Regions from separate parts of the Alteromonas sp. genome, predicted to be linked through region 2. Evidence: predicted binding sites of a transcription regulator. Region 2 holds the regulator's gene; each other region holds the start of a gene.
What was found. The regulator LexA, encoded in region 2, represses DNA repair genes until DNA is damaged. The targets are predictions, from matches to a motif close to TACTGTATNNNNATACAGTA.
Positions count from the first base shown of each region.

Region 1: uvrD (DNA helicase II) is a predicted target of LexA. The motif match lies at 2,156-2,175, and genes of this name have one in related genera.
Region 3: recA (recombinase RecA) is a predicted target of LexA. The motif match lies at 1,699-1,718, and genes of this name have one in related genera.

Region 1 is NZ_CFHOXV010000018.1:23,625-26,912, forward strand. Features, by position in the region: gene uvrD (DNA helicase II) at 1-2,103, opposite strand, end outside; gene AC4PME_RS11525 (hypothetical protein) at 2,409-3,288, shown strand, end outside.
Region 2 is NZ_CFHOXV010000005.1:89,410-92,697, reverse strand. Features, by position in the region: gene AC4PME_RS05415 (serine hydrolase domain-containing protein) at 1-841, shown strand, start outside; gene lexA (transcriptional repressor LexA) at 943-1,569, opposite strand; gene AC4PME_RS05405 (LysR family transcriptional regulator) at 1,654-2,523, opposite strand; gene AC4PME_RS05400 (AEC family transporter) at 2,626-3,288, shown strand, end outside.
Region 3 is NZ_CFHOXV010000002.1:41,616-44,903, forward strand. Features, by position in the region: gene mutS (DNA mismatch repair protein MutS) at 1-857, opposite strand, end outside; gene AC4PME_RS01745 (CinA family protein) at 1,147-1,662, shown strand; gene recA (recombinase RecA) at 1,871-2,908, shown strand; gene AC4PME_RS01755 (methyl-accepting chemotaxis protein) at 3,288-3,288, shown strand, end outside.

The sequences.
Region 1 (3,288 bases), on a different contig from region 2:
CACTCTGGCGTGATCGCCGGAACCTTCATAGTTGAGCACAACGCCCTCACCGAATTTGCGGTGCATGACACGCTGACCCAACTGAAACCCGGTTTGTTCAAAACTTTCGTGGGACGTCGCCCGTGAAAAGCGGTTATGAACAGGGCGGGATACCGTGGATTTTAACCGTACTTCTTCCACGCATTCCGACGGAATTTCGCGGATAAACCGCGACGCCGTATGATACTTGTCCTGACCATAAAGCCTGCGGCTTTCCGCATAGGTAATAAAGAGCTTTTTCATGGCCCGTGTCATACCCACGTAGGCCAGACGGCGTTCCTCTTCCATTCGGCCTGGCTCATCATTGGTCATCTGGCTGGGGAACATGCCTTCTTCAACACCGGCCATAAAGACCAGCGGAAACTCCAGGCCTTTGGCGGTGTGAATGGTCATCATCTGAACCGCATCCTGGTCGGTGTCAGCCTGTGTTTCACCGGCTTCCAGTGAGGCATGAGCCAGAAATGCACTCAGCGGCGTCATTTCATCGGCTTCTTCCGGCACGATAAACTGCTTACAAGCGGTGACCAGTTCCTCAAGGTTTTCCAGGCGTGCCTGAGCTTTCTCACCTTTTTCAGCCTGGTACATGGCATACAGGCCGGAATGTTTGATAGCTTTGTCGGCCTGTTCTTCCAGTGGTAAATCTGCCATTGCCTGTTCAAGATCGGTTATCAGTACAATAAAACTCTGCAAGGCGTTAGCTGCACGGCCTTTCAGGGAACCGTCGGTAAGTAACAAATTGCTGGCCTGCCACAACGAGCTGTTGTGCGCTCTGGCCGTCTCACGAATGGCTGACAGGGTTTTCTCACCCATGCCGCGGCTGGGTGTATTAACTACCCGCTCGTAGGCAGCGTCATCATGAGGGTGGTTAACCATGCGCAGATAACCCAGCGCATCTTTAATTTCCTGGCGTTCGAAGAATCGCAGACCACCGTAAATCCGGTAAGCCAGTCCTTCATGCAACAGCGCTTCTTCCAGTACACGGGACTGAGCATTATTGCGGTATAGAATGGCACTTTCACTGAGGGCATTACCCTGCTGCAGCCAGCTCTTAATTTGCGACACAATAAAGCGGGCTTCATCCAGTTCGTTGAAACCGGCATAGACAGATACCAGTTCACCGTCAGCACCGTCAGTCCAGAGCTCTTTGCCGAGCCGGTCGGTGTTGTTGTCGATCACCGCGTTTGCGGCTTTCAGAATTGTGCTGGTGGAGCGGTAATTCTGTTCAAGACGGATGGTTTCCGGCTTCGGGAAGTCCTTCAGAAACTTATGTATATTATCGACATTTGCACCACGCCAGCCATAAATTGACTGATCGTCGTCGCCCACAATCATGATGGTGTTTTCGCCGGTGCTGCACAGCATGCGCAGCCAGGCGTACTGAATGTTATTGGTGTCCTGGAATTCGTCGACCAGTACCGCGCGGAAACGTTTTTGGTAGTGAGCCAGAATCTCGGGATTACGGGCCCACAACTCATGTGCCCGCAAAAGCAGTTCGGCAAAATCAACCAGCCCGGAGCGGTCACAGGACTCCTGGTAGGCCGCATAAATATCGCGCATCTTCTGCTGGGTATGATCGTTATGGGTATCGATGTGCTGAGGTCTTAAGCCTTCATCTTTATTGCCATTGATGTACCACTGTACCTGTCTTGGCGGCCAGTGCTTCTCATCCAGATTCAGCGCTTTCAGAATACGGCGGATCAACCTGTACTGGTCGTCGGAATCCAGTATTTGGAAATTTTCCGGCAAGCCGGCTTCGGCGTGATGTGCTCTGAGTAGACGATGCGCCAGACCGTGGAAGGTACCCATCCACATGGTGTGCATGCTGCGCTTCATCAGATGTTCAATCCGGCCGCGCATTTCCTTGGCTGCTTTATTTGTAAAGGTTACCGCCAGAATTGAAAAAGGCGCGATGTTCTCTACTTCCATCAGCCAGGCGATGCGGTGAACCAGTACCCGTGTTTTACCACTACCGGCGCCTGCAAGCACCAGCATGTTCGACTGAGGGGCAGCAACGGCTTCGCGTTGTTTGTCATTTAGGTCGTCGAGAAGTAAAGATACATCCATCGGGCAGATCACCAGCGTAATTAATTTCAGACCGGCAGATTATGCCAGAGCAGGCTGTGAATTTATACAGTAAGGCAAAGGGAATCATTATTCTACCGTGCCATGTGACTGATGTTAAAAAGAAGTCTCAAAATTAGACTAAAGGCTAAGTATGTGGAAAATATACACTTTGTTAAAGTTTACCTGTACAGTGCTATTCACACAGGAAATAGTATTCACGGTGTCGGGTGCGTAGCGTAAATAAAGCGGCTATACGCAAAGGGTAAGTAACCTTGCTCCGCCGCGCCGTAAATGACGGGATAGTCATGGATTACAACGTAGATAACGAAACCATTGATTTCGATAAACTGATTATTGAAATTTATGACGCTGCACTAACCCGTAAATGGGGCAGGGTGCTGGCGCAGTGCAACAAAGTGTTTCTGGCCAACAAAACATTTCTTGTTCTGCGCGATGTGATCAACGACAGAGAAGTTGCCTGGCGTATGAAGACCGCCGGTGAGGGTTGCCCGTCCTTTCCCCCAGAAGTGGATTTATCTTCACTTTCCGCCCTTAAACCTTTTTTCTTCCGGCTCCATGAAGGGGATATCTTTGATACCTGTTCACCCGCATTTCGAAGTTCAGAACATTTTACTGCGATTGCAGGGAAAGTACTGACTCCGCTGGATGCAGAAAAAACACTGGCAGCACTGGTGTTGCGGGACGAACGCTATGAAGCATATCTCGGTGTTTGCCGCTCTGAGCAGGATGACGATTTTTCAAAATACGAAGAAGTTGCTTTCAAACGTTTAGTGCCGCACTTTGTCCGTGCAGCCCGCTTCTTCCGTGATGAAGAAATATTTCGCCAACAAAGACAACTGGCGCAGGGTGTTTACGAGCACATTAAAACGGCGTTTGTAGTTTGCGACAGCCAGTTAAGGGTGCAGGCCTGTAACAGTCAGGCAGAGCAGTACCTGAATTCAGGTAAAGCCGTTGCACTCAACAAAAGACGTCTTGTTTTTGCCATGCAGCACCAGCACACCCGCTTTTGCGACAAAGTTCAGGCTTGCCTCTCCGGAGCTGAGAAGGACGAGGTGGTGCACGTTGTTGATGATAACGTGGACGTGATTGAAATCTTCCATATTCACCGGCTTGCCTCTCAGGCAGAAGAGGAGCGGCGTGAGCCGTTAGCCGTTGTAAATATTG
Region 2 (3,288 bases):
TGACCTGGATAAACCGGTCACTGAATACGTCAGCGCATGGCCTGCTGATAAACCGGTCATTACTTTGCGCCAGCTTACCTCACATACAGCCGGTATCAGGCACTACAAAGAAGGGGCCAATGAATTTCTTCTGAATGAAAGTTATCCGGATATCGACAGTGCACTGGCAATGTTTAAAGATGATCCTCTGCTGTTTGCACCCGGCACAGATCACCGTTATTCAACGTTTGCCTGGACACTGGTCAGTGCCGCAATGGAAGGGGCTGACCCGTCCAGGAATTTCCGCGCCATCATTAACGAAGAAGTGTTTGCGCCGCTGAAACTGGACAACACGGTATTTGACGACCAGTACACCATCATCGATCACCGGGCGAGACCTTACACCGTACACGAAGGTGAGCTGATTAATGCGCCACAAACGGATCACAGCTATAAATGGGCCGGCGGCGGTTTTATTTCTACGCCGTCAGATATTGTCCGGTTTGCTGTAGCCCATGTTGCAAGCGATTACCTGAAACCAGAGACTACCCGCGCCATGTTTACTCCAGCCAGGCTCAATAATGGTGAAACCGTGGGCTTCGGCATAGGCTGGAAAACCGGATTTGGTGATTACAAACAACGTAAAGCGTATAAAGACAATGCCAGCGCGCTGGCTTTGATGGACGATATTCCTGATGCTGTGATGCACTCAGGTGGCAGTATGGGCGGCATTACAATGACCATTCTTTGCCGTGAACATAAAACAGCGGTTACTGTAGTAAAAAATGTCAGTGGTGAAGACAATGCTGATGTTTTTCTGCTGGCGCTGAAGACACTGCACTTTGCACATACCAGCCAATAGTAAAGAAAAAGGGCGATGATGGTTCACATCATCGCCCTTCCAATTTTCAGTGCTGTGGCCAGCGCACACAATAGTTATTGCACCGCGCTTAGCGAAAAGACTTACATCCAGTCAGCATTGCGGATAACACCTACAGCCAGACCTTCAATGTTGAATGGTTCAGCAGCAAGATCCACCTTGATGGTATCGAATTCTTCATTTTCTGCATGCAGCCATACTTCGCGGCCGCGTTTTTCCAGACGTTTTACCGTGACATCCTCATCAACCCTGGCAACAACTACCTGCCCATTGTGCACGTCAGTAGTACGGTGAACGGCAAGTAGATCACCATCCAGAATACCGATATCTTTCATACTCATACCGTTTACACGTAACAGGAAATCCGCACGGGGGTGGAACAGATCAGGATCGACCTTGTAATGCATTTCCACATGTTCCTGCGCCAGAATAGGTTCACCTGCCGCAACACGGCCGATTAACGGTAAGCCTGCGTCTTCATCGTTTTCTGCTTCCAGCGGAATATTCAGCTTTATACCCCGTGAGGTACCCGCCAGAATTTCGATTACACCTTTACGGGCCAGCGCCTTTAAATGCTCTTCTGCTGCATTAGCTGATTTAAACCCTAATTGCTTCGCAATTTCCGCACGGGTGGGCGGCATGCCGGTTTCCAGCATGGTGGTTTTGATCAGTTCGAGAACTTCCGTTTGTCTTGGAGTAAGTGGACGCATAAACAGCCCTGTTTTTCTATACAGTTCCTGTGAGTATATACAGTTGCGCTGGTTTGACAAGAGCTGCCGGCGAAATTATTACGGTTATTCCGTGGCGCACTCAATAAATCGTGCCAGCGCCGGGTTGCTGTTGTCCTGCTGCCATACCAGCACATATTCCACCACCGGCGCTCTGTTCAGCGGCAGCAGAACCACATCCGGCGGACACACCTGCTTCAACGGTTCAGGCACAAGCGCAATCCCTACTTCACTGGCCACCAGCGACACGATGGTTTGCTGTAACTGGGTTTCTAACACCACACGGGGCACAAAGTTCGCTCCAGCACAGTACTGTTCAATGGTGTTACGCAGCTCCGGCGCCACATTGTGGGGCGTAACAATGAATTTTTCGTCAACTAAATCCTCTGCGCAGACTTTTTTTGCCACGGCCAGCCGGTGGTGTTTGTGCACTGCCAGACAGAGTGCTTCAGTGCGCAAAGACAGCATTTCCAGTCCGCGGGAGGTCGCCGGCTTTAACATGATGGCGGCATCAAACTGCGCAGAAGTAACGCCGTTAATTAACTCAAAGGGAATAACTTCCTGAATATGAAAGGACACAGCGGGATAGCGGGACATAAACTGTCTGGCCAGTTCAGGCACAATGTTATAAGCCGCATGCATCATGAATCCCACAGACAAGCTTCCCGACTTTCCGGCACCGGTCGCTCTCGCCCGTTCCGCAGCTTTGCTGACCGATTGCAATATGGTTTTGCTGTCGCGGTAAAACTGCTCTCCTGCGGCAGTCAGGCTCACGCCTTTCGGGTGACGGCTGAACAATGCCGTACCCAGCTCTTCTTCCAGCAGTGCGATCTGTCGGCTGAGAGGTGGCTGAGTGATGTTTAGCCGCTGCGCAGCCCGACCCACATGACCGGTTTCTGCTACCGCAATAAAATATCTTAAGGGTTTTATATCCATTACGATTCAATACTTGTATCAGAATTAACTCAATTCTATATTGGATTGAATGATAAGACTAAAGGTAATCTGACCGCCGGTTCCCTGATCACCTGTCATTTCATGTTGTCTGTTTTCACGCTCATATTCCCCATATTTGCCCTCATATTCCTTGGCTGGTATTTACGCAAAAGGGATTTGCTGAACGACTCTGCCACTACACAACTCAATAAATTTGTTGTCTGGCTGGCGTTGCCTGCGCTGCTTTTTGACATCACAGCAACGTCTGCCATTGCGTCTCTCTGGCAACCGGGTTTTGTTTTGAGCTTCACCCTCGCCGTGTTTGTCATTTTTACGCTTACTGTCGCAGTACAAAAGAAACGTAATATGTCGTTATCAGAGAGTGCAATAGACGGGCTAAACACCAGTTACGCCAATACCGGATTTATGGGCTTTCCCTTGCTCATGGCGGTAGCAGGAAGCGAAACGCAGACGCCAGTGCTCATTGCGACAATCATCACCGTTTGTGTTTTATTTGCTGTTGCCATTGTGCTGATTGAGATTGATCTCAGTAAAGCAGTAAGCCTTCGTAGTCTGATTGCAGATGTAAGTTCAAAGCTTCTGAAAAATCCGGTGGTGATTGCACCACTGGCCGGGGTAATGTTTCCGGCTTTTGATATTGATGCTCCGCAACCATTGCTGACCACGGCATCGTTGCTGGGTCACGCTGCAGCCCCCTGCGCACTGGTGACTATAGGATTGTTTATTGCCGGCAGTCATACCTCA
Region 3 (3,288 bases), on a different contig from region 2:
GTAGAATCCAGCACGCTGAACAGAGTATTTTCCTGACTGCCTGATAAATTGGCGGTTAATTCCAGATTTCTTCGCGTGGCGGCATCCAGCTGAATACGTGTTTCCTGCTGTTCACGATGAATACTGCGAATATGGGGCAGGGCGGTACGTTGGGTATCTTTAACGTATTGCAGTACACAGCCGGCTGCACCGGTGGCTTTATCTAAGCCGTTGATGCCGAATCCATCCAGTGATTTGGTGCCGAATTGCTGATTGAGTTGCTCTGTTGCCGTTTGCGGATCAAACTCCCATTCGGGACGGCGACGTAAACCTTTTCGTTTTTCAATAAGAGGTAAACCTTCGAATCCTTCCGGATAAAGCAGTTCCGCAGGATTAAGGCGTTGCAATTCGGCCAGCAATTGTTCATCACTGTCACATTCAACCACCAGAAAACGTCCGCTGCTGATATCGAGGGTGGCAACGCCGTACTGCATGCTGTGACCGCACACTGCAGCAAGCAGGTTATCACGACGCTCTTCTAATAGTGCTTCATCGGTGACTGTGCCCGGGGTGACAATACGCTGAACTTGACGTTCTACCGGCCCTTTGCTGGTAGCAGGATCGCCAATCTGCTCACAAATCGCCACAGACTCGCCCATTTTTACCAGGCGCGCCAGGTAACCTTCCACTGCGTGATAAGGCACTCCCGCCATGGGAATGGGTTCACCGCCGGATTTGCCTCTGGCTGTTAATGAAATATCCAGCAGGTGTGCGGCCTTTTTGGCATCGTCATAGAAGAGTTCATAAAAGTCTCCCATCCGGTAAAACAGTAAAATATTAGGATGTTGTGCTTTTATGGCCAGATACTGGCGCATCATCGGCGTATGTGATTCCAAGAAAACCTCTTTGTTTATTCTGGCGCGATGTTGCTAGTTGTGAAGGGCGCGCGGTCGGGGGGCGTAATTGCATTTGAAACCGTCTGCCGCATGGATGCGGCAGCCGAGCCCCCAGGGATGGGTTTACGGCGTGTTTCAAATGCAGTTACGCTCCCCCTACCATCAGCGAACTTCACTACAAAGTTTTCATCAGGCCAACTTTCTGTCTTTACAGTTTGCTAAATGTGTAAAATGGTACAACGGAATTAATTCATTGGTGAGTATTATTCGTATGAGCGCAGATTTTTCAACTGTTTCACAAGACAGTGCGTTACTTAAACAGGTGGTTGCCACCGGAGATGTGCTTCGCCGGCGAAACTGGCATGTGTCATGTGCTGAGTCTTGTACCGGTGGTGGAATTGCTTACGTATTAACCTCCGTTTCCGGTAGCTCTGACTGGTTCAATCAATCCTGGGTCACTTATTCAAACGCGGCTAAGCAATCACTTATTGGGGTGAAAGCTGAAACGCTGGCGAAATTTGGTGCAGTGTCGGAACACACTGTTGCTGAAATGGTGCAGGGTGTTGTTCAGGAAAGTGGTGCGCAGGTTGGTGTGTCGGTGAGTGGTATTGCAGGGCCTGGCGGCGGTTCGGCGGAAAAGCCGGTGGGTACGGTCTGGTTTGGCTTTATGATAGACGGTGAACTGAACACGCAGCGTCACGTATTTTCAGGTGACCGGTTAGCGGTGCGGGAACAGGCCATCGCCCATGCAATTTCTTATCTGTACCAACGACTGGTTGCTGAATAAAACGGGATTTGACAGACTAATTGTGAAATCTTACTTGACTGTATGCTTATACAGTATAAAATGCACTCAACATTCGAATTACGTTTCGTGAGTTACTGAAGCGCTGACCGAATTATATTTTGCGGAAGTTAAAAAATAACAGAAGTAAAAGTGGCAGCGTAATACGACAGGGTAACTACCGGACAGTCATTATCTTGAGGATAATATCGTGGACGACAACAAAAACAAAGCTCTTTCCGCCGCTCTTGGCCAAATTGAAAAGCAATTTGGTAAAGGTGCCATTATGCGTCTGGGTGACAATCAGGCGCATGATATCGAAGCCATTTCTACCGGTTCACTCAGTATCGACATTGCACTTGGAATAGGCGGTTTACCTTGCGGGCGTGTTGTTGAAATCTACGGTCCTGAATCATCAGGTAAAACAACCCTGACACTGCAAGTTATCGCTGAAGCGCAAAAGAAAGGCAAAACCTGTGCATTCGTTGATGCGGAACACGCACTAGATCCTGTCTATGCAAGAAAGCTGGGCGTAAACATAGATGATCTGCTGGTCTCTCAGCCTGATACCGGTGAGCAGGCATTGGAAATTTGTGACATGCTTGTTCGTTCAGGCGCTGTTGACGTAGTAATTGTTGACTCGGTAGCTGCATTAACACCGAAAGCAGAGATTGAAGGTGAGATGGGTGATTCTCACGTGGGTCTTCAGGCACGTCTGATGTCTCAGGCGCTGCGTAAGCTTACCGCTAACATCAAGAAATCAAATACGCTGTGTATCTTCATCAACCAGATCCGTATGAAGATTGGTGTTATGTTCGGTAACCCTGAAACCACAACCGGTGGTAACGCCCTGAAATTCTATGCCTCTGTGCGTCTCGATATCCGTCGTATAGGTGCGGTTAAAGAAGGTGATGAGGTTGTTGGTAACGAAACCCGTGTGAAAGTGGTGAAGAACAAAGTTGCACCACCGTTTAAGCAGGCGGAATTCATGATTCGTTACGGCGAGGGTATCAGTAAGGAAGCTGAACTTATTGACCTTGGTGTGAAGCAGAAGCTGGTTGATAAAGCCGGTGCCTGGTATAGCTACAACGGTGACCGTATTGGTCAGGGTAAAGCGAACGTAATGGCGTTCCTGAAAGATAACCCTGATATCGCTAACGACATCGAAACCAAGCTGCGTGCAGAGTTACTGGCTCAAAAAACAGTAAAGCCTGAAGAAGCCGAAGGCGAAACAGAAGAAAAATTGTAAGATTTATGTCCGGCAGCCAGTGAAAGGCTGCGCATGAAACGACAAATCAATAGACAGTTAATCAAATGAGAAGCCAGCTGAAAAGCTGGCTTCTTTTTTTGTGTGAAAAAACCGGGTTTTAAAAAATCAATATCCTGAAAGGCGAACCGTCTTGTAAGAAGACCTCTGTAGACCGTTTAACTCTTTTTATTAGTGTTATCTAATGAAAAGAATAATAAAATCAGTAGGTAATGAACTGTACAAAAGACGAGGAATGCACTTTTTTTATCGTTCAATTTACTGTAGAAGTGAAGATGACTGCCGTTAAAAACATAAACTTATAAAAAAGATTTCACCAACTCCCGAATATGGAAGGTGAAACACAAACACGGGAACGCGTA